DNA from 2 places in the Paenibacillus sp. AK121 genome. Region 1 is predicted to be linked to the other one. Evidence: riboswitches for the same ligand, from Rfam matches in the RefSeq annotation. Region 1 holds a riboswitch; the other holds the start of a gene.
What was found. Region 1 has a riboswitch for ZMP and ZTP ahead of KSP24_RS16100 (bifunctional 5,10-methylenetetrahydrofolate dehydrogenase/5,10-methenyltetrahydrofolate cyclohydrolase). Riboswitches for the same ligand answer to the same signal wherever they lie in the genome.
Positions count from the first base shown of each region.

Region 1 (12,326 bases):
TCAACTGTAAGACTTAGAGATACTAACAAACACATCAAGCCATGAGTTCCTTCTATTATATATGCATATATGTACTTTAAAGACGATGCTCGGCGAATGAAACTTCTGCCGGGCATCGTCTTTTTTATGGGTACACACCATTCTTCCTTCTCTTTTCATTAATCCTTATATGGGTCAAACTCATTGGCCCCAGCCATGCATACCCCGATTGGCTTCAGCACATGCATAACTTCAACGGTCTCGGAATGAGCGTCCAGTACCTCACGCAGTTTGCGGTAGACGAACGGGCTTTCGTCTGTACCTGCTCCGCGCAGCTCGACACCGTAGTTTCGAACAGCCTCCTCCATCTGTAGGTCCGTAATCTGACCACCGCTACGCGTACGGGTTTTCCAATTCATTTTACCGGCCGCCTGAGTACGACTCATAATACGACCTGCGCCATGGACTGTACTATAGTAGGAATCCCGATTTTCTACCGAATCTTTCCCACGCACAATCACCGAGATATCCCCCATGCTTCCTCCAATAAAGCCCATTTGACCAGGGGCCGAGGGGGTTGCGCCTTTGCGGACCACAATGGTGTCGCGTCCATCATGCTGTTCTTTCCACGCGTAATTATGGTGATTATGCACCGTAAAGTTCGCTTCGGTCCCCATAATACCAAGCACTTGTTCTATCACATGGTCACGTCCTGCATAAGCATAACGTCCGGCAAGGCGCATTGCACGATAGTACATGTCCCCCAGCTCACTGTTCATATCCAGCAGTACAGGCGGCTGATCCATATGTTCTCCCGGCGCCTTTCCGAGAAACTCCCGTCCTGCGGCCAAATTTAGAAACCCGCTTGCTGTTTTATGCCCAAAGCCCCGGCTGCCGAAATGATTGGCAATCCAGACCTGTCCTGTCGCTTCCTCTACAAATACATCAACAAAATGATTGCCACTCCCTACTGTACCCAGCTGTTCTCTCGCCAAGGACTTCAGTTTGTCATGCTCTTGCTTCCCAATCGCTGCATATACCGCCCAATCCGGGTCATCAAACAGCTCATGGTCCACTTGAATCTCATTCACACGACCTACGCCAAATGAAATCTGACGTGCAATCTCATCCATCACGGTTGAAATACGCGGCATAATGTCTGCGGCAGACAGCTTGGTTCTTACTGCCTTATTTCCGCAGCCGATATCATACCCTACACCTGAAGGTGAAATTTGTCCGTCATACACCATCACACCGCCAATGGGCTGACTGTAGCCTTTATGATGATCTGCCATCAGTAGCGCCTGAATCACATTACCATTTTCGGCACATGTGCGGGCTTGAGATAGTGCCCCCGGATCAGGTGCTCCCCATACGCGTACTCCATTGATTTCTTGATAAGCCATCGTTTTATCCCTCCATATTTTGCAAGAAAATTTCTATATGTAAAAGTGAGCATTCTATTTTTAAACTTTGGATCTCTTAATAGCATTATGTACGGTTTACCCGCTTCCGAACAGGGCGTAAGTATTACAAGCACAACATCAGACGTCTCTATAAGAAAGTCCCTAAGAAAATGAAAAAGGATATCCATGCAGCCAAACAGACTGTAGGATATCCTTTTATGATCATTTAGAAACCATTAATCAATTTTACTGATATTTTTTGATGATTCCGAATTGATCCACAATAAAAGGTTTGGCATCATTTTTGTTTTGATCAATTTCGTACGTTACGGCTGTAAGTTTATTTTCGTCGACAGTGATGCCAACAAAATTCTGCACCTGTCCTCGTACAGGTCTACGATTGTCACTCGGATCTGGGCCATATACTGCCGCATGATTCTCTTCAGCTAATTCAAAGAGGTTATAGTACTTATCTCCAAGCTTTTCACTCGGGTTCTTGTAGTAAACTTTAGGGCCAGCAGTTGCTGGGATGACATAGATACTTCCATCCGGATTCACACTATATTCAATCCTCTTTTCATTTAATCTATCTTTTAATTGGGTTGGCGTTGTTGCTTTACCCTCTTGGTTGATTGGTTTCGTCCGAGCATAAATATGATCATGCCCCTGTACGACAAAGTCGATATCAAGTTTGTCCATGAGTGGAGCGATTTGGTTACGAACTCCATTGTTATCCATGATGTCAGCATCTGTTGCATGGTTAGAGGTAGTGTAGGGACCTTTGTGAATATTAACAATGATCCACTTTGCACCTGCCTTTTTGGCTGCCGCAGCATCTTTCTTTAACCATTCAACTTGATCTTCAGAAAAATTGGCATATTTCTCTGAGTCCTCATTGGAGTTCAATACAATAAAGTGAGCATTGCTGTAATCAAAGGAGTAGTACGCTCCCGTTTTAGTAGCAGAACCCGCTGGTTGATTAATATTAAAGTGATCATAAAAAGCGTAGTTCTCATCCTCGTGATTACCTGCTGAAGGAACAATGGTTGTATTCAAAAGACTTTTTTGTGAATGTCCCAACAACCAGTTCCACTGCTCTTCTTTGGTACCGGTATCTACGATATCTCCGTTGTGAACTACAAACTGAGCATTATTTACGGTTTGAAGTGCTTTTTCGAGCGTCTGTGAAGACAATATGGCTTCATCTTCGCTTTTCGCTTGTGTATCAGCTAAATCAATGAAGGTAAATTCACCGTTCTTAGGAGCCGTTTGAAACGTACCTGTTTCGCTCCATATCCCGCGCGCTGCATCACCCACACGATAATAATAAGCTGTGTCCGCTTGAAGACCTGTAGCTACAGCTTTATGGACAAGCTCTTCTGGAGAATTGGTCGATGGAGAGGAAGTGCCTTCAAATGTAAGAGCATTCGTAAAATCAGCTTCAGAAGCCGTTTTCTTGGTTACTTGAACAGTGCTCTTCGTGAAAAGCTTTGAAGTATACCAGGTAAATCCTTTGGAGGCTTTGGTGTCTCCATAAAATGTAGCTGTAACTTTGCTAATACCTTGATCTGTGTTCACTGGTGACTCAGCATGAACAGGTAAGGCTGACAGGCCCGTAATCAAACCTAGCGCAAGAGCAACAGACATTGATGTTGCTGACCACTTTTGAAACTTCTTAAACATGTGTACACTCCTCTGTGCAGTTAATATGTAAAAGTTATAAATATGATCATAACAATCATTTGTTAATACGTTATTTGCTGAGATGTAGTGCTTTGTAAAAATGAGGTTAGGTATATAAACCAAAAAAGGCCTACCGCATGTTTGCAAAATTTGCGAAACCGGTAGGCCTTATTCATGTTCTAGGTACTCTTGACACATAAAACTAGACTGCCCCATATAAGAAGCAGTCGCGGAGTCTTGGAAAGCTAGTAAGGGTTTTGTTAAATCACTAGCCAACTAATGTGCAGAGGTATTTTTCAAATCCGCTTCATAACGAAGACCAAATTGTTGTCTTGCCTCCTCCATCACTTCAGCGACTGTCAGCGAACACTCCAAAGAGTTAATGGAACTGTTGCGTTCCCCACTCTTGATCAGATCAATAAATTCCTGAATTTCATAATACATGGGCTCACGCGTCTGAGCCTTGGTCAAATCCTCAATCGTGCCGTCCCGATAATGAATTTTCACCTCATAGGGCTGGCTGATTTTGTCGATCACCATCGTTCCATACTCACCCTGAATTTCGGCAGGCAAATAGGAATCTGTAATTTTGGAATGCATGACGATAGCATCCATATCCGGATACTTCATCACAATACTACCCTCGCCGTCGACACCAGAGGATAACAGTACACCCACCGCCCGGATCTCATCCGGTTTGCCGAACAATGCCACCATTGGATACAAACAATACACTCCCAGATCCATCAAGGAACCATTCGAAAAAGCTGGATTAAAGGCATTCAGCACCTTGCCCTGCTTAAAAGCATCAAAGCGTGAGGAGTATTGACAGTAGCTTGCAAAATAACGCCGAATCCGGCCTATTTTATACATATGATCCTTTATAATTTTAAAGTTGGGCATAAGCGTGGATTTAACGGCCTCCATCAACAGAACATCATTGTTGCGCGCGGCTTCGATCATGCTCTGCACCTCTGCTGCATTAGAAGCAAAAGGCTTCTCACACAGCACATGCTTTCCATGGTTCATACATAAGATCGCTTGCTCCGCATGTAAAGAATTGGGACTGGCAATATATACGGCATCCACCTGATCACTTGCAGCCATTTGTGCCAGATCTGTAAAAACCTCCGGCTGGCTGTTATATTTAGCAGCAAAGGCTTGGCCTTTCTCCTCTGTTCGTGAGTACACCGCGGTCAGGGAAAATTCGTCTGTCTCTATCGCAGCTTGAATAAATCTTTCCGTTATCCAATTCGTTCCAACGATACCAAAACGCATCACAGTATCCCATCCTTTCCCGTGAGTCATTACAATTAATATATGTTCCTATTCTCGCATTCCAGCCAAGACTTGTCCACTATACCGCTTGTCATCTCCCATGCTTCCACATATTAAAAAGGACTGCGGTCTATCAGCTTAATTTATACTGATTGTACCACAGTCCTTGTATGCTTTTTGAGGTTATATCTCTACTTTTTGGAGATCACCTTGCCCACTTCTGCCAAAATGGCATCCATGGAAGCAGGGTCGTGTACATCGTACTCATCAATGTTGAGACGCAGTACAGGACAGGCATCAAAATCGTTGATCCAATCGGAATATCTGCGATGCATTTGCTCCCAATAGGATCGCTCGGTCTGAATCTCCATTTCGCGGCCGCGTTCTTCGATCCGACTCAGTATGGAGGGCAGGCTGCCTTCCAGATAGATCAGCACATCAGGGTGCGGAAAGAACGGGGTCATGACCATCGCCTCAAATAGGCTAGTATATGTTTCATAATCGGTAGGGTTCATTGTTCCCTGATCGGCATGCATTTTCGCAAAAATGCCTGTGTCCTCATAAATGGAACGATCCTGCACAAAACCTCCACCAGACAAGAAAATGTTCTTTTGCTCCTTGAAGCGTTCCGCGAGAAAATAGATTTGCAGATGAAAGCTCCATCTTTCGAAATCGTGATAAAACTTCTCCAGATACGGATTATGATCGACTTGCTCTAACGAGGTTTTAAAACCAAGACGACTGGCCAAAGCACCTGTTAACGTGGATTTACCTACACCCACCGTACCCGCTACCGTAATCAGGGCATTTGCAGGAATGTTGTAATTATTCACTATATAAGCTCCTTTACATCGGAAACAATTTGTTCAAATTGTGCCTGGTTTTCTACAAAATCAATTTCATTCCCGTTTACGGTCAATATACGAGGGGCAGGTGACTGTTCGGCGAGAAACTGAATGCCTTTATCATAATCCGTAATCAATTGCTCCAGATAGGCAGGGTCCATCTCCTGTTCAAAGGAGCGTCCGCGCTTACGAATTCTGCCCAGCAAGGTATCCAAATCTGCTCTAATATAAACGATAATGTCAGGCTTAGGCATATCATCTGTGAGCAAATGATAGATTTGGCGATATTTTTCGAGCTTCACACCCTTAAGCGTACGTTCAGCAAAAATCAGATTTTTATAGATATGGTAATCTGAAATTACAGGCTGGGCTTTCTCGATGTATTGCAGGCCAGTATCCTCTAGCTGCTTATACCGATTGCAGAGAAAGAACATTTCCAACTGAAAGCTCCACTCATCTATATTTTGATAGAATTTATCGAGAAACGGGTTTTCCTCGACAATCTCTTTGATCATCGGCAAATGTAGCTCGGTTGAAAGCATCGAAGCCAACGTCGTTTTGCCTGCTCCGATCGGCCCTTCAACGGCTATAAATGGGGCTTGTTTCATGCGGTTCTGCTCCTCCTTGTACTCCAGGTCCATCCTATGGACAACTATCCTATTGTATCACAAGGAACTACACTAGAGGCATAGCAAATCTATGGATAAAACAAAAAAACAGAGCAACTATGTTTGGCTTCATAGCGTCCCTGTTCTGCTTAATATTTTTGCCTGTCTCTCATTTGAACCAACCTTTTTCATTAAAACGTGTAATCGCCTCAATTCGGTTGCTGACACCCAGCTTATCGAGAATGACTGAAATATAATTTCGCACCGTCCCTGTTGTTAAAAACAGTTCACCAGCAATCTCTTTGGTGTTCTTTCCGTCAGCAATAAGCGCTAACACGGTCTTTTCACGCTCCGTTAGCGGGTTGACCTCGGCATAAGCATCATCAACCAGTTCTGGAGCGTAAATACGTCGGCCTGCCATAATACTGCGAATGGAGGAAGCCAGTTCTTCACTAGGACTGTCCTTGAGTAAATAACCGTGAGTGCCCGCCTTGATCGCTCGTTCAAAATACCCAGGGCGAGCAAACGTTGTTAAAATAAGCACCTTGCAATTCAAGCCTCTGAGTTCCTCTGCCGCATCCAATCCGCTTTTTATCGGCATTTCGATGTCCATAATGCATATGTCTGGCTGATGTTGCTTCACCAGCTCTATAGCTTCTTCCCCGTTGCTTGCTTTTCCGACTACTTTCATGTCTTCTTCCAAGTCCAACAGGGAGGCTAGAGCACCCAGCAACATACGCTGGTCTTCTGCGATAACGATTCGAATCATGGCCCCACCTCCTCATTCGGCTTTTCAGTGATGTTGGGCACCTTAATGACCAGGGTCGTTCCCTTATCGGAACGCAGTTCCATACATCCGTTCACGAATTCGAGCCTTTCCTTCATGCCTTGCAGACCATGTCCCCGAAAGACTGCATTTTCTCCCATAATACCAACTCCATTATCCTGAATCCGCAGGGTCAATTCCTTACGAGACGGCTCAATGGTGATGGAGCAAGCGGTAGCTCCACTGTGCTTCACTACATTGGTTACGGCTTCCTTCATACACATGCTCAGCACATTTTCATTCATTAATGACGTATGCTCCAGCTTCGGGTCGCCCTCCAAGGTCAGTTCGATGTGAGCAGCCTTTAAAATTTGCCGAATACGTAGCAGTTCATCCTCTAGTCTCATGCCGCGCATTTGAGTAACCATTTCCCGTACTTCTTTTAACGCACTTCTTGCCGTGAGACGAACATCGTTAATTTCGACATGAGCCCGTTCCGGGTACTGGTCCAGTAGCTTGCCTGCCAAATCACTCTTCAGCCCAATGAGTGACAGCTTCTGACCCAAGGTATCGTGCAGGTCACGCGCAATTCTTTGCCGTTCCTCCAGCTTGATCAATTCCGATATTTTCTTATTGGCATCCTCTAATTGGACCTGAAGCCGATCACTCTTGTTGCGATTAAAATTTGTAATCGGAAGGAGGATCACACCGATCAGATTGAGCAAGATAAAAGGAATCTGCTTAATAAAAACAGGATTCTGAGAAACAAATCCATAATTGATTAATCCAATCGTAATAACCATTAAAATTATATACAGCGTCGTAAATGCAGCCTTACTTTTAATATTACCGATCAGATAAGCGATAAATATGGAAAAATACATATAGCTAAATAGCAGCGTCATCGTAATCGATATAGCAATCTGCACACTGGTCCAGAAGTATATGAGCCAGCCTTGAGAGACAAAAGCCAGTACATAACAAGCAAAAAACACCAAAATAATCGCGGTACCCAGAATAATATGACTTGTAGATGAAGAGCTAAAATAGTAAAAGGGCAGGATGTAAAAGACGACCCACACATAAGGGCTAAGTCCCGTATTTCTTTGGAAAATCTGATACCACTTTTGCATCCTGCCACCCTTTTCTACTTTAGATATCCTTATCTTAACATACCAATTTCCGTACAACGTCTATTTTCTATCCGTGCCTACAACAGGTGTGGGGATGGGTTTTGAAGCGCCAACACGTTTGCTAAGCAGCGGCTTTACTTGTTTAAAGGTCAGAAAGGTTTTGGTACTTTCATCCCACAGTCGGAATTTCAAAGATTGCAGACTGCTACTCACTGTGATCGTGGTCGCCTTTTGCAGCAACGGTGTGGCTTCATGAGCTTTCTCCAAATTGTAATTTGGTACTTTCGGGCTCAGGTGATGAACGTGATGAAAACCAATATTGCCCGTAATCCATTGCAATACTTTAGGGAGCTTGTAGTAAGAGCTGCCTTCTACAGCCGCATTAATATAACTCCACTCTTCATCATGCTCAAAATACGAATCCTCAAACTGGTGTTGCACATAGAACAGCCAGATTCCCAACATACCAGAGACAAAAAAGATAGGCGTCTGTACCAGAAGGAATGCCTGCCAGCCAATAGCCCAGCACAACAGTGCATACAATGCAACGATGGATATATTCGTCACATAAGTGTTTATTTTTTCCTTACGTTTGGCTGTCTTGACATTAAACCGATAGGAAATCAAAAAAGTATAGATCGGACCTAGCCCGAACATAACCCAAGGATTTCGATATATACGATAGGCCAGCCGTGTCCATGTGGAAGCCGCTGTGTACTCTTCTACCGTGAGCACCCACATATCACCTGTGCCTCTTTTATCCAGATTACTGCTGGTTGCATGGTGGATCGCGTGACTATTTTTCCATTGGTGATAAGGGCAGAGCGTAATAATCCCTGTAATCGTTCCCACAATATCGTTCAGCTTGCGACTTTTGAAAAAAGATTGATGACCACAATCATGAAAAATAATAAACGTCCGTACCACAAAGCCTGCCGCAATAATGGTAATTGGAAGCGTAAGCCAGTAAGAAACCGCCAGGCTAAGATAAGCGGCATACCACAATAGGATCAGCGGTCCCAAGGTATTGATAAGTTGCAGAACGCTGGATTTCGTGTTTATTTTCTCGTAGGGAGCCATATTTTTTTTCAATTGAGCTAACGGGAGTTGTGTCATACCCATTATGATCCTCCTTTAAAATGCAGCCCATACCTTGATCCTGTCAGGCGTACATGTTGATCTAAGCTCAGTATAAGGAGACCGCTGTATCTGCTGTAGTCATAAACGTCAGTTCGGGCATATGACATTTGTCATATAGACAACTAACCAAACCTGTTTGCCAAATGTTCGCGGGTTTCCTTTCTGCTGTTTTTTTGTTAAAATGTAAGATATATAACGCTGTATGTGACTGGCGAAGTCAGTGGAATCAACCACGAGGGAGCATACAAACAAAGCGTACCGTTCGCCTGGGAGAAGTATTTGCAGAGGATTCGTCTGTCTTGACGACCTTGTGCAAATACTTTTTTTCGTTTTTTAAGACCATGACACCCTGTTGATTCTATTATGCGATAAATTCAGAGGAGGCTCGGACTATGGCTATTATCATGAAATCCAAAGAAGCAGCTGAGCAAGTGTATGCAACGATCCGTTCCCAAGTAGAGCAAATGAAACAGCAAGGACACCGTCCCCATCTGGCAACCCTGTTGGTAGAAGGTGATCCGGCATCTGCATACTATGCACGGACCAAGCAAAAAATAGCAGAGAAGCTGGGCATCTCATTTCATCTCCATACTTTTAATCGTCATGTAAGCGAAGCCGAGCTTCTGCACCTGATCGGCACCCTAAATGATGCATCCCATGTACATGGCATTATGCTGGAACTCCCGCTTCCTCAACATCTTTCCGCCTCCGTTATTAAACAATCCATCGCCCCCTACAAGGATATTGATGGAATTACACCTGATAACAAGCTGGCTACCGTTACGGGTGACGCAGGGCTGTACCCCGCTACACCTCAAGCCTGTATTGAACTGTTGAAGCATTACGGCCACTCCTTGGCAGGCAAAAATGTCACGCTCGTGGGCATTGGGCAGACGGTGGGACTTCCCCTTTTCCACATGCTGCAAAGAGAAAATGCCACCGTCACCGCCTGTCATGCAGGTACACGTGATATTGCAGAGCATCTGAACCATGCAGACATTGCCTTCGTCGCAGTTGGATGCCCTGATGTGATTACGCAGGATATGGTGCATCCAGGTTTGATTCTCGTGGATGCAGGAATTAATGAGACGCTGGAGGGAAAAATCGTGGGTGACGCTGCTCCGGACGTTGTAGAAAAGGTACATGCCATTTCTCCCGTTCCCGGCGGTGTGGGTACCTTAACGACTGCCATTTTGTACAAAAACTTGCTCAAAGCGATACGTCTGCAACATTACTCCAGAGAGGTGATTTATTCATGAGTGAACTGTCGTGGAATCAGTCCATCGCACATTTTCTGAAAGAAGCTGCAAGTGCAGCGCCTACCCCCGGCGGAGGAAGTGTATCCGCGCTGGCTGCGGCACTAGGCGCAGCTATGACCTCCATGACCGCCAACCTTTCACAAGGAGAAAAATTCGCGCAATTCCGTGAACAAATGACGCAAGTCATTAGCAGCATGGAGAGATTGTCTACACATTGTGAGGAACTGATGGCCGCAGACATCCAATCCTTTGAACAGTACATGACCGCGTTGCGTTTGCCCAAAGAAACAGACGAAGAAAAGCGCTATCGTACCCATTCCTTACAAACAGCGGTGATTGCTGCCATTGAGGTCCCTATGCGCCTGCTGGAAGTATGCCGGGACGGACTATCACAAGCCTACAACATTGTTGAAATATCCAATAAAAATGTGATTTCTGATCTGGGCATCGGCGCGATTTTGTTTGAAGCAGCCGCTCAATCGGCCCTGCTTACCATTGATATTAACCTTGCCTCGCTCAAGGACTTGGATGTCAAACAATCCTACGAAGCCAAAACAGCCGTACTCCTCCGTGAAATCGGACAAATTAAAGAGCAAACCTTATTGACTGTTCGCAGTCGAATTGCTAATTAATCAGCTTATAACTGTGCGCAAGTTGTAATAACCAAAATATTCTGCCTATTTGGTGATTACAAATAACCTCCAAACCCATCTTTAATCGTTGGGTTTGGAGGTTATTTTATTGCAATTTATTACTTATGGAAAACTTTTCTATCCTTTCTTCGTCTATGGATAAGAGATATTCTTTAAGAACATTTTTTCTCTTATACACATTGATCAAGAAATGAGGAAAATCGTATGAAAAGACGTACTCTATTACTCAGTATAATCACGTTATTGCTGCTCAGTCCCAGTGTATGGGCAGCCGGAGATGATTCCACATCCCATATTCGCTCCTATGATTCCGGAAGTCTGATTCAATCCGATGGAAGCTTGTGGCTGTGGGGCTATAATCAATCCGTACCGACTCGTATAGAGGGCAAGCCGAACGTTGTAAAAACATTCTCTAATATCATCAACGAAGGCGATCTGGTATTTACCTTGCAAGACCACTCTGCATGGTATGTGCCTAGAAACAATATTTCTGAATCCGTGAAGTTTGTTCCTCTGGAAGGACTACAGAACCTCGCAGCTGTAAGTAGTTTGGGTGATCATATGCTCGCTCTTAACAACGAAGGGAATGTATTTTCAGCTGATCAACTCGGAGATAAAAATATCTTTAGTCGTTTTCAAACCCTGTCTGGCATCGGCGAGGTTGCCCATATAGATAGTTACTATGAGGAAAGACCGGATAATGAGGAGCGCTGGATATTCCTAAGAAAAGACGGAAGTGTATGGAAAAACGCAAAAGCATTGCAGAGCTTCGAACCTATTTCATCATTAAAGGATATTACGGCAATTGCTAAAAACATAGCTTTAAAAAAGGATGGTACCGTGTGGACGTGGCCCATAGAATTTGATAAAAATGTAGCTCCGTCCGAAACTCTATCCGTATCGCAAATTCATGCCTTATCAGGCATCAAGACAATCAAGGCCAATAGGTATTCCAATCTCGCCATTGATCAGCAAGGTCGGCTATGGTTCTGGGGGGCTACCGTTACAGGTGCCTTAGACAATACAACCTACCACAATGCTAATACTCCTATACTGCTAACAGGAGTAAAGGATGTTAAAGACGCCTTTTTCGTTGAACGCTCCATCCTTGCTCTAACCACATCTGGTAATGTATATGTTGCATCTCTAGATGGCGAAAAGTTATCCTCCAATGTCTCCTTTACATTACTTGCCAAAAATATTCAAAGCATCAAAGCAGGCCCACGGCACATCATCATGCAAAAAACAAACGGCGACCTGTGGGGGTGGGGCGTTAACAAACACGCGCAACTCGGTATAGGCGACTATGAATTTCTTTATAGTACGCCAGTTCCTGTGCAAAAGCCGATTCTCGTCCGTCTCAATGGTACACCTGTCCCTCTAAGTAACGGTGTGATTACCCGCAACGGCCAGGCATTTATTCCCCTCCGCTCCGTATTTGACAAACTAGGGGCAGAGGTCACATATGATTACAACAGCAAAATAGCGAAAATGAATCAGTCCAAGGCAGGAGACCACCCCGTCTCTCTAGAAATAAATTTCAAAACCAGCCAAACAAAAGTGAACGGTAAATCTG
Region 1 covers NZ_JAHPJM010000008.1:144,299-156,624, forward strand. The annotation lists gene KSP24_RS16055 (shikimate dehydrogenase) at 1-10, shown strand, start outside; gene KSP24_RS16060 (RtcB family protein) at 159-1,385, opposite strand; gene KSP24_RS16065 (purple acid phosphatase family protein) at 1,632-3,068, opposite strand; gene KSP24_RS16070 (Gfo/Idh/MocA family protein) at 3,345-4,346, opposite strand; gene KSP24_RS16075 (deoxynucleoside kinase) at 4,538-5,179, opposite strand; gene KSP24_RS16080 (deoxynucleoside kinase) at 5,179-5,799, opposite strand; gene KSP24_RS16085 (response regulator transcription factor) at 5,969-6,568, opposite strand; gene KSP24_RS16090 (sensor histidine kinase) at 6,565-7,698, opposite strand; gene desA (Delta(5) desaturase DesA) at 7,759-8,820, opposite strand; ZMP/ZTP riboswitch at 9,033-9,117, shown strand; gene KSP24_RS16100 (bifunctional 5,10-methylenetetrahydrofolate dehydrogenase/5,10-methenyltetrahydrofolate cyclohydrolase) at 9,231-10,097, shown strand; gene KSP24_RS16105 (cyclodeaminase/cyclohydrolase family protein) at 10,094-10,729, shown strand; gene KSP24_RS16110 (stalk domain-containing protein) at 10,955-12,326, shown strand, end outside.

Region 2 (12,326 bases), on a different contig from region 1:
CCACAGCCAGTTTATCTCCAGTAGAGGAATCATTGTCTATGGGGCTTGGAAGAATACCCAAATTCAAGTTAGGATTAATTCCATCTATTTGCGGCTGCGTCCAGTTCCCCTGGTGCATCATAGCGGCCTTGCCTGTCGAAAACAGTGTCACTTGTGTGTTGTAGTCCGTTGTGAGCGGATTGGGGTTTCCATATTTTAAAGTCAGGTCAAGCAACTTCACCCACTGATCGAACACGGGATTACCAGGGATGCGAGCAGTTCCTTTGTTTAAATCCGCAACGTAACTCTCCGGGTTCGACTGTCTGGCAAAGGGGATATTGATAAAGTGATTTCCCAGAACCCACCACTCTGCATAGCCGTTAGCAAAAGGGATAATCCCTGCTGCTTTCAGTCGCTTGGCTGCTTCCTCCAATTCATCTAACGTCTGAGGTAGTTTGGTTATACCCGCTTTTTTGAACAAATCCTTGTTGTAGACAAAACCGAATCCCTCCAGGTTCATAGGCTGTCCATAAATCTTACCGTTAACCGTCATGGGCTTACGGGCGAAATCGTCCAAGTCCTTCACCCATGGCTGATCCGATAAATCCTCCAGGTACTCAAACCACGTATCGCGATCTTGATAACCCTCATTTGTGAAAATGTCCGGCTGATCGCCTGATGCGAACTTAGCCTTCAACGAAGCACCGTAATCTGTACCCCCACCGACAGATTGGATATCCAGCTTGATGCCAGGGTGCGTTTTTTCATATTCAGCCTTCAGCTTGTTCAACGGTTCCGAAATCTCCACTTTGAATTGATAAATGTGTATGGTTTTGATCCCACTCTGTTGAGCCTTCGTATTACCACAACCTGCAAGCATACATGTAAGCAGCAACATCAGGGAGATGACAAGCAGCACTGTCTTTTTCATCCGATATCCCTCCCATCAGCCTTTAACCGCTCCGGCCGCAATGCCGGAAACGATGTATTTTTGCATCACCAGAAAAAACACAACGATTGGCGTGATTCCAAGTACCAGTGCGGGCAACGCCAAGTCCCATTGCTTGGTATATTGACCAAACAGCATATAGGTGGCAATCGGAATCGTACGCAGCTCAGGATCATTCAAAATGAGCGAAGGCAGCAAGTAATCATTCCAGATCCATAACGTATTCAAAATAAGTACGGTCACGAACATAGGGAGCAACAGTGGACAAACGATGCGAAAGAACACCCCGTAACGAGAAGAACCGTCCACTCTCGCCGCCTGCTCAACCTCAATAGGTACCGTTTTAATAAAGCCATGAAACAGAAATACTGATAAAGGCGCTCCAAAACCCAGATAGCACAAAATTAGTCCTGGTATGCTGTTGTTCAGACTCAATACGTTGGACACTTCCATAAGCGGCAACATAATCGATTGAAAAGGCACGACCATCGCAGCCACAAGCAGTCCGAACAGGAACCGATTAAAAAGAGTGTCATGCCGAACCATTTGGTAGGCGGCCATCGAGCTGATCAGCAGCAAAAGCGTATTGCTGACGATGGTGACGATCAGTGAATTCCCCAGTGCTGTGGGAAAGTTTATTTTATTCCAGGCGTTAGCATAGTTTTCAAAACGGAAGGTTGTCGGCCACGAAGCGGAATGGGCCAAAATGTCTCCAAAAGATTTAACGGAGTTCACGAGCAAAAAATAGAACGGAACTAGAAAGATCAACCCAACCACAATAAGCAATATTTCAGCTACCCATGTGCTTAAACGATAGTTCGATGTTTTTCCCATTACATTTCGACCTCCTTTTTCTTCGTGAGACGCACCTGAATGCTGGTAATGATCGCAACGACCACGAAGAAAATCATAGCCTTGGCAGTTCCCAATCCAAGTCGATTATTTGTAAACGCTTCATTATATATGTCCAACGCTACAGACTCAGTCGCCTTGAATGGCCCACCCTTTGTTAAAGCCAAATTCAACTCAAATACTTTAAAGGACCAGGATATCGCTAGGAACAAGCAGACGGTCACTGCTGGCATAATAAGCGGCACCACGATATGACGCAAAATCTGTCTTCGGCTCGCACCGTCAATTTGGGCCGATTCAATAAGGGCGTGCGGAACATTATTTAGAGAGGATATGTAAATAACCATGAGATAACCTGCGTATTGCCAAACAAACACAATGACAGTTCCCCAAAAAGCAGTAGGCCCATCACCCAACCACGGTAGTTTGAAAAAAGATAGCCCTGTCGCCTCTCCCACCGCCGAAAAACCGCGTACAAATATAAATTGCCAGATGAAGCCGAGCAGTAAGCCGCCGATCATATTAGGCATAAAAAATACAGTTCGCAGTGCATTGCGGGTACGCAATGGCTTTGTAAGCGCATAGGCCAGGAAAAAGCCCACCAGGTTAGTTAAAATGACACCACATACGGTAAAACGGACCGTAAACCAAAAAGCATTACGGAAATCTGGATCATCTCTAAAAATATGAATGTAATTCCCTAGCCCGAGCCATCTGACATGTTCAGATACGCCATCCCAGTTCGTCATGGAATAATACAGCCCCAGCAGGAACGGAATGACCATAATTAAGACGAAAAACAACGCCATCGGTCCCACAAATACGAGCTGCTGCAATAATTGCGCGGATTTTCTTTGGCTCATTGCAATCACTCCTTTGTCGTAGATCATGAAGGAAAACGCGCATAATCCTTACTGCAATCGCTTATTACCCAAAAATGTAAGTTTCGAGTCGTCTGGACACAAAAAAGGCTGTTCCCCCTCCGCTAACGAAAGGAAAACAGCCTTATCATATAAGATTAAAAGGAATGACGATGAATTAGTATTGGGTTCCTGTATAGATTGGGAACTTGTCTGTTAACTCGCCAACTGCTTGGCTTGCTTTGGACAATACAGTATCATCTTTTGGATTTTTAAGAGTATCAGCAATGATTTTACCGATTTTAACCATAGCCTCTTCATCCATACCACGAGAAGTTGCAGCAGGTGTACCAATACGGATCCCGCTAGTAACAAACGGACTCGTTGGGTCAAAAGGAATGGCGTTTTTGTTGACCGTGATACCCACAGAATCCAATACATGCTCCGCTTCTTTACCTGTGATATTCAAATTGCGTGTGTCCAACAGCATCAGGTGATTATCCGTACCACCAGATACAATATTAATCCCCTCTGCCAGCAGTGTTTCAGCCAGCACCTGTGCGTTGCGAACTACGTTTTGCGCATAGGTTTTGAATGATGGCTGGAGCGCTTCACCCAAAGCAACTGCTTTGGATGCGATCACGTGCATCAGTGGTCCTCCTTGAGTACCAGGGAAGATAGCTTTATCAATCGCTTGCGCCCACGCTTTGCGAGTCAGAATTAGACCCCCACGCGGACCACGTAGCGTTTTGTGTGTCGTTGTTGTCACAAATTGGGCATGAGGAACTGGACTAGGGTGAATCCCTGCTGCCACGAGACCTGCGATATGTGCCATATCCACCATGAACAAAGCACCTACATCATTAGCAATGGAAGCAAAAGCTTCAAAATCAATAGTACGCGGATATGCACTTGCACCAGCTACGATCAAACGTGGGCGGTGCTTGAAGGCTGCTTTGCGCACTTCATCGTAGTCGATACGGAAGTTGTCTTCACGTACACCGTAAGCAGCAAAGTTATACAACAAACCGGAGGCATTAACCGGGCTTCCGTGTGTTAAGTGGCCGCCATGCGCCAGATTCATACCCAGTACAGTATCTCCAGGTTGAAGAGCTGCCAGATATACCGCCATGTTAGCTTGTGCTCCAGAGTGAGGCTGCACGTTCGCATGCTCGGCGCCGAATAATTCTTTCGCGCGGTCACGTGCAATATCTTCAACGATATCTACATGCTCACAGCCACCATAGTAGCGTTTGTTCGGATAACCTTCAGCATATTTATTGGTAAGCACGGAGCCCATGGCTTCCATTACTGCTTCACTGACGATATTCTCGGATGCGATCAGCTCGATATTGTGGCGTTGCCGTTTCAGTTCAAGCCCCATTGCTTCCATCACTGCCGGGTCACTTTTACGCAGATGTTCCATCATGATTGATTACTCCCTCTCCATGGTCAAATTTTGGGTATACAAGCAAATGCCTGTTCCTCTGTTGGGTACCTCATCATTAATGCAAAAAAGATCAGTACTAACATGCCGACATGACAAATGCTAATCGCAGTTTCCGCCGGCTTCTTGTTCCAGACTGTACACTGCCCGTTGTCCGCCAATAAGTGGAGGACGAGTGAACGCAGCTGTCACACGTGCTTCACCAATCCAGCGAAGGCTTGGGCGAAACGGAACGGCAATTGGGCGTAGATGCATGCCAATCAGCGTTTCGCCGATGTCTATCCCGGCATGAGCCTGCACGTTCGCCGCCAGACATGCATCATCCATAGAGCGATAGGCAACGGTAGCCATAGAGCCCCCTGCTGTACGAACAGGAACAGCCGCAACCTCCATCAGTCCTAATCGCTCCAGTAGAGCACGCTCAACGACCAGTGCTCGGTTCAAGTGCTCACAGCATTGAAACGCCACATCAAAGCCATACTCTCTGCGAACGGATTCTACTCCAGACAGCACTTGCTGAGCCACATCGAGCGCTCCTGCTGTGCCGATCCGACTTCCAGCCACTTCACTCGTGCTTGCGCCAATAACCAGCAGGCGACCAGCTTTGAGACTGGCCGCTTCTGCAATTTCCCGCACGACAGAAGCGGTCTGTGCTTCGAGTGAAATCTCATGATCCAATTGTTCTACCATTGGAACCTCCTTTGGTTGAACAGCCTCTCAGAGACTAGGCACGGTTTCATGCCCAAGTTCAACACACTCTCTCCTGATCACAATCTGACTATATTATAGCCGATGTTTCAGATTTCGAGCAGAAAAAATGGAAGAACAAGAAGGCAGCAGAAGATCTGCTGTAGCTTGTATACGAAAAAAGAGCAGTCCACACCTATGTGGAATTGCTCTTTTGCCCAGGCGACCGGCCGTATATCCGATGCTCCATCGTGGTTGATCCCACTTTTGTCGCCAGTTACACCGGATTCTCATTTTTCCACCTTATCTTAACGGATTAACCGTCGAAAATCAACAGATTCCGTACAAAATAGAGGAACGGTGCCGATTTTATTCGGAAGAACCTTTTAGCTTGTCCAACAACTTATGCAAAGCCGTACGGATTTCTGCCGCTGTGACATCGTAGTCCTCACGCGAACCACCAAATGGATCTGAGATATCGAAGCCCGGAATCCGTTGGTGTAATTCAATCATTCGTTCACGCTCCTGCGTCGATAGCTCTTGTCCGAGTGAAGCCATCAACTGCTGTGAAGCATACAAGCCATCTAACTCCTGTACGTCATTCAGCACTGCGTCCCGGTCCTCCACATATTCCTTCAGCGTAAATACTTTGCCTGCCGTTTGGGGGAACCGCTGTACGACATGCTGTTTATGTCCTTGTGTCAAGGTTAAGATCAGATGTGCCCACTCGGCAAGCCCGTCGCTTAAAGGAGTTGAAGTGATCTGATCGGATATATCGTGATCACGCAGAATCGCCTCTGCATGTCGGGATATCGGCGTGCCGTCCATCGCAGCTACTCCAGCGGAACGCACGTCCAGTTCCAGACCATGCTCAGCAGCCAGCTTACGCAGCATTCCCTCAGCCATTGGACTGCGACAGGTGTTCCCAGTGCATACAAATAAAATATTCTTCAACGTCTTCACCCCCCGTATGTTGAAAATATATAAACAGAGGATTACTCAAATCCTGTATTTATTTTACACTGTCTACGTTAAAATCAAAACATAAACATAAAGCCGAATGCCAGCAAAATAGCACCGCCCACCGCTTCTCCATAATCCCCAAGATTACGGCTGACCTTGCGCCCCAGTAACAGCCCCAGCATCGCCATCGCTCCCCCGCAAAAACCAAAGGCCAGAACAGTCAGCACCAGGTCACTCTGGAACATTCCCAGTGACACTCCCACAGAAAATGAGTCAATGCTCACCCCAAGCGCAAACAGCAAAAGACCCAATGGCGACCGATGATCCAATACGTGTACGCCGTCCCCCTTGAAGGAATTATATACCATATGCCCGCCCAAAAGGATGAGTAATCCCCCTGCGAAGTAGGTCGTTACATGGCCTAATAAAGAACTCATATAATGGCCTGTGAACATTCCCAGCAATGGCATCAGGATGTGAAAAAAACCAATCACAGTGCTGATGCGCAGCACGTCTCGCAGGCGTATCCCCTTCATACCGATCCCTACGCCCAGCGATAGCGCATCCATCCCTAGCGCTACTGCCATGATCAGAATCGTTACAACCTGCCCAGCATCGGCAGAGGCTGCCAGCATACTCCATCCCTCCATTATCCGTCTGTTCTTGTACACGTTATGCGGACAAGGGGCAAATCAGTACAAGCAGGCACTGAAAATACCCAAAACAGAGACGCGGAGAGAGGAGAAATTAAAATAAGAGACTCCATTCTTTCAGAAGCTACAGACGGATGATTCGATGACCTGCCGCTTTAAGCAGTCGATTCATGACAGCGTCTCCCAATCCTTTCGGCGGACAGGCTTCCGCCAAAATGTAGGTGACACCGTCCTCATCGCAGCGGCGCAGCACGCCATATAGGCGCTGTGCCGCCTCATGAAGCGCGTCCAGCTTGCCCAGCGTGTAGACTCGTTCTCCGGCGTAGCTGGCGGCATGGTCGTCGAACGCGAGCACCGCCGTGCGCTCCCCGCGCGCGGTAGCCTCCGCCAACGCGGTGCGAATCCAGCCCGTCACTTCAACAGACGACGGGCCTTGTACCACACTCAAGCGCCCTCGCGGCGCATAGTGCGTATACTTCATGCCCGGCGAGCGTGGCGCCAGGCTATGGGCGTCCTGCCCGGGTGTGTCAGCCAGCGCCGGGTCCAGTACGACGGCGCGAGCAACCGTAGCGAGCTGTTCAGCCGTCACGCCGCCGGGGCGCAGAATGGTGACGGTTCCGTCGTCACCGACTTGTACTACTGTGGACTCCAGTCCCACCCCCGTGGGGCCTCCGTCCAAAATGCCGCCGATGCGGCCCTCCAGGTCCTCCAGCACATGCTGTGCTAGAGTCGGGCTGGGTCTTCCCGAGCGGTTGGCGCTTGGTGCAGCCAGCGGGCAACCAGCTTCCGTGATCAAGCGCAGCGCGATCGGATGATCCGGCATGCGTACACCGACCGTGTCCAAGCCTGCGGTCACACGCGATGACAGTGCCTGCGGCACTACCGGCAATACGATGGTCAGCGGTCCTGGCCAAAATGCATTCATCAGCGCTCGGGCTGTATCGTTTATTTCCGCTACCATGCCTTTTAATTGAGCAGCATCGGAAATATGTACAATGAGCGGATTATCGGACGGACGCCCTTTAGCAGCGAATACCGCCTCTACCGCTTTAGTGCTGCGCGCATCGGCCCCCAGTCCGTACACGGTTTCCGTAGGAAAGGCTACCGTCTCTCCAGCCTGGAGAAGTACGGCGGCCTCCCGTATGCCCTTTTCCGCAGTGATTAGAGCCTGTTCAGCTGAAAGCTCGTCAGGATCATCCCCGTCTGTGTTGTTGACAGAACCAACGGAAGCCGCTTTTTCCACCTCAAAAGACAAGGTAGCAGGTATAGTCGTGTCCTCATCAGAAACCAGACATCTTACATCCCACCAGTGTGTATGCGAAGGCTGTAATGCCTGCTCCTGCTCTTCTATCTCTTTTTTCACAAAACCTGCGTGCAAGTCATGCATTTGATTCACCTTATCGCTCATATCAGATCATCCCATATCTTATTGTCATATAGGCCATTTCATTGCCCTGATCCCCAAGAAACCCGCTTTAACAAATCAGATCAATTTGGCTCTGCTATCTGTATATCTATCGTAAGTTCCATTATAACATATGGGGAAACTTACCCTCGTTGTTCTCTTTTCCATAGCTCTGACGAGACGTTTAGGCAAACAAGCCAGTCACCCAGCTCCACAGACCCGTAAGGGCATCCCACAGGAAAAAACGTACTTCCGGCTCTTTGTCAGCAGCATTCGTTTGATTGTCTTCTTGACTCGTTTTTGCCGATACAGTTTGTGCTGTTGCTTCACCACTGCCTGCATCAATAAAGCACAACGGCGGGAACAGCACACACCACCAATTTTGTCCTTTTCCTTGCCCCAGTGTAACTCGAAGCGCCTCATAATTCCCTGCCGGGTAGACAAGACCACCGTACATTTTCGTCGGAAAAGGTACACTTGCCAGCTCTACCTGATGATCATACGCTATACCGCGTCGAGCTAGTTCTGAACCTACCAAGCGATCAATTTCAGGCAAATGTGCATCAATCAACACTCTGGCTTGATTTAGGCTTTGTGGATTGTCCAGCTCACCCACCCACGCATTCATCTGCTGCACGATAGCGTCCCGTATTTCGCGCTTAACCAACTGATCCTCTGGACGATCCGAATTAGCCAAAATGCGCAGTCGGATGGAATCGTGCGGAATTACCTTCAACCCTGTGGTGGCCACTCCAGACGCTAAAGTCCCTCTTGCTCCCGTGGTCATCGCAGCGTCCGTTTTTTGACCTTCCCAAGACATCATTAATATCGATATACAAAAGAGTATCATTGCAGTTTGCTTCATCCAACTTCTCATTTTCGTCCCCCCAAACCCAAACTCTATCATGTCTATCAGTCTGTCCGGTTTGGGAGAGTCTAAACCTATGAATCTCGTAAAAAATTCAGGCTATTGCAAGCTTGATCGTCACCTAGGAATATAAAAAAGCCCAGATTTCACAATCTGGACTCTTTTGCTACACCGTTTCAACTCGTCAAATAACCATCAATATTTAGTCACAATCCGCCTGTACTAGGCTTTTTTCGCCTTCGTCAAGCTTACTCTGGAAGGCTGTGGCAGGTCATCCTCTAACTCCTGGCCATGCACCTTAATACTCATAACCAAGCCAATACTAGCCATGTTAATAAGCAACGAGGTACCGCCATAGCTTATGAATGGAAGCGTAATCCCCGTAAGTGGCATAATGCCCAGAAACGCACCAATGTTCTCAAAAATCTGATACAGCAACATGGACACAATCCCGACAATTATATACGGGCCAGCCCGATCCCGACATTCCAGCGAAATCAGGATCATTCGGTGAATCAAAATAAAATATAGCAATAGCAGAATGGATGAGCCTACAAACCCAAACTCCTCTGCTACAACTACAAAAATAGAATCCGCATACGTATAGGGAACACGCCCGGACTGTACCGAGGTTCCTTGCAAAAAGCCCTTGCCCATCATCCCGCCAGAAGCTATGGCCAGTTTGGCATTTTTCGTATGATAAGATGCCTTCGCGGTTGCTTCTTCCGGTACCAGCCAAGGGTCCAAACGCTCTACCCAGTGACTACGGCCAATACCTTTCATAAAGGAATCAATCTCATCGTGAAACGAAATATACGCTTTGATCCCTCCACCAACGGCGACTGCAAATACGATAAATCCGATTAGCGCATGGGATGCCTTCACATTACCAATCCATAGCATACCAATGACGATGACAATGTAACCGAGCGCATTACCCAAGTCATTTTGTGCCATGACCATGGCAAACGGGACAAAGCTCACCAGAGCAACTGGAAGAACATCTTGAATAAAATACAGCTTGCTCTTGCGCTTTTTAATCAGCATATACGCCAAAAAAATGATAAGAACCAGCTTGAATACCTCGGCAGGCTGAAGATTTAAGCCACCAATTTTCAAAAAGCCTTGAGAGTTATTAACCGTCCCGCCAAAAAAGCCGAGAATCAACAGGAATATCCCGCCTCCATATACATACAAGGCTTTTTTAATGAATATCCGAAAATCGACTATCGCTAAACCCAAGATCGCTACAAAGCCCAATATATAATACCCGATCATCTTCTGGTAGTCGTTGCCGTGCTCTGCCAAGTTCGTAGGACCCCTACCAGCACTGTATACCGTTATGATACTAATCGCCATGAGCAAAACCAGAATAAAAATAACCGGACCATCAATTTTTTTCAATTTCTGAAGCATGATTTCCCCCTGAGCCGTTTCTCGGTCATACTCCTCTTATTCTAAAGGAAAGACTCGCAAAAAGAAAATGCAGCACTACTCCGAGACGCCTAGGACATGTCGCTCGATCCCCGCAAGGTCAGGAATGATTAGAATGTTCTTCCAGTGACCTGCCTGTTCCAGCAGACCAGCCACGTCTCTGGCCTGTCCCATCCCCAGCTCAAACCCGATTAGCCGGGGCGGGGCCTGAAGGAGCCCCAGCTGCTCCAGCATTGCCCGATACGGGCCAAGCCCGTCAGGACCGCCATCCAGCGCCATTCGCGGCTCATGGTCGCGCACCTCTGGCTGCAAGCCAGCGATGTCAGCAGCCGGGATATATGGCGGGTTGGACACGAGGATGTCCACCACCGTTCCCGTAAACGGCGCCAGTAGATCGCCCTCGCGGAATTCTACGGCTGCGCCGTTTGCGGCAGCGTTCTGGGCCGCCATTTCGAGCGCAGCGGCAGAAATATCCCCCGCCGCCACGTGCCAGCGCGGCCGCTCAGCCGCCAGTGTCACGGCAATCGCGCCGCTGCCCGTACCGATGTCGAGCGCGTGCGGAGCACCGCTCGGCCACAGCCGGTCGCCGTGCTGGAGTATCGCCTCGACGAGCAGTTCCGTCTCGGGGCGCGGAATCAGCACCGACGGTGAAACCGCGAACGGGCGGCCATAAAATTCCTGCTGTCCGATAATATACTGCGCCGGTTCACCCGCAGCTTTGCGGGCGATGATCCGTTCCCATGTGTCCTTGACGGAGGAAGGGAACGGATCGCCCAGAGCGGCGTAAAACCTCGTACCTTCCAGTCCAAGCACATGTTCCAGCAGCAAGCGGGCATTATGCTGCGGCTCCAACACGCCGCAACTTCCTAAAAAAGAAGAAGCCTCAACTAAGGCTTCTCTGACACTCATGTTCCGTTCCGGCGGCATCCGATACACACAATCGCGTTCGTTCCCCAAAACTTAAACCTCTTGTTCCATCAAATCAGCCTGCTCTGCAATCGTGAGTGCTGATACGATTTCTTCGATCTCTCCGTTCATCACCTGGTCCAGCTTGTGCATGGTTAAACCAATGCGATGATCCGTTACACGGCTTTGCGGGAAGTTGTAAGTACGTATACGCTCACTGCGGTCTCCAGTACCTACTTTGCTCTTACGCTCGCCTGCATATTTGGCTTCCTCTTCCTGGCGCATCATATCCGAAATACGGGCACGCAAAACTTGCAGCGCCTTCTCCTTGTTGGAGTTTTGGGACTTGCCGTCCTGGCAGGTTGCCACAATACCTGTTGGCATATGCGTTACACGCACCGCCGACTTGGTTGTATTAACGGACTGACCGCCCGCACCGCTGGAGCAGAAAGTATCCACGCGGATATCCTTGTCTAAAATTTCGATATCCACTTCCTCTGCCTCAGGCATCACAGACACCGTGGAGGTAGATGTATGAATACGTCCGCCAGATTCAGTTGTCGGAATCCGCTGTACACGGTGCGCGCCACTTTCGAATTTCATTTTGCTGTATGCACCGCGTCCGTTAATCATGAAAATAACCTCTTTAAAGCCTCCAAGGTCATTCATGTTTGCATCCATCAGCTCTACACGCCAGCCTTGGGTATCTGCATAACGCGTGTACATCCGGTACAAGTCCGCTGCAAACAGCGCGGCCTCGTCCCCACCCGCAGCACCACGAATTTCGATAATAACGTTCTTATCATCGTTCGGGTCCTTCGGCAGCAGCAAAATACGAATTTTCTCGTCCAGCTCCCGCTTACGGGCACTCAGCTCTTCAATCTCCATTTTGACCATTTCACGCATCTCGTCGTCCAGCTTTTCTGCCTGCATGGCTTTAGCAGCGTCCAGCTCCTCAACGACAGTTTTATATTCGGTATATGCTTCATAAGCAGGCTGTAAATCAGACTGTTCTTTGGAATAATCTCTAAGTTTTTTGCTATCGTTCGCCACATCCGGATCGCAGAGCAGTTCGCTCAGTTTATCGTAGCGGTCCGCCAATGATTGCAATCGGTCCAACAAGCGATTCACCTCTTCAGTTAAATTAATATGAAACCAGCTTTAAATTCACTGGCTACAGCTCTTTATTATAACAACTATTCGATTAATTAGCTACATAAAATACTTGCTAATTTAGGATTTTGCAAAAATCCGCAAATCAATTGAAGTCGAATAAACAAAATCTCGCTAAAGAGTTGAATAACAAACTCTCAACTAATAAAA
Region 2 covers NZ_JAHPJM010000002.1:479,732-492,057, reverse strand. The annotation lists gene KSP24_RS05545 (ABC transporter substrate-binding protein) at 1-910, opposite strand, end outside; gene KSP24_RS05540 (carbohydrate ABC transporter permease) at 926-1,762, opposite strand; gene KSP24_RS05535 (carbohydrate ABC transporter permease) at 1,762-2,643, opposite strand; gene KSP24_RS05530 (serine hydroxymethyltransferase) at 2,819-4,069, opposite strand; gene KSP24_RS05525 (TIGR01440 family protein) at 4,190-4,777, opposite strand; ZMP/ZTP riboswitch at 4,984-5,065, opposite strand; gene KSP24_RS05520 (low molecular weight protein arginine phosphatase) at 5,144-5,728, opposite strand; gene KSP24_RS05515 (manganese efflux pump MntP) at 5,812-6,372, opposite strand; gene KSP24_RS05510 (L-threonylcarbamoyladenylate synthase) at 6,515-7,798, opposite strand; gene spoIIR (stage II sporulation protein R) at 7,980-8,672, opposite strand; gene KSP24_RS05500 (FtsW/RodA/SpoVE family cell cycle protein) at 8,886-10,079, opposite strand; gene prmC (peptide chain release factor N(5)-glutamine methyltransferase) at 10,155-11,054, opposite strand; gene prfA (peptide chain release factor 1) at 11,058-12,125, opposite strand.
Region 2: linked by a shared signal. The riboswitch ahead of KSP24_RS05525 (TIGR01440 family protein) and the one ahead of KSP24_RS16100 (bifunctional 5,10-methylenetetrahydrofolate dehydrogenase/5,10-methenyltetrahydrofolate cyclohydrolase) in region 1 are both predicted to bind ZMP and ZTP.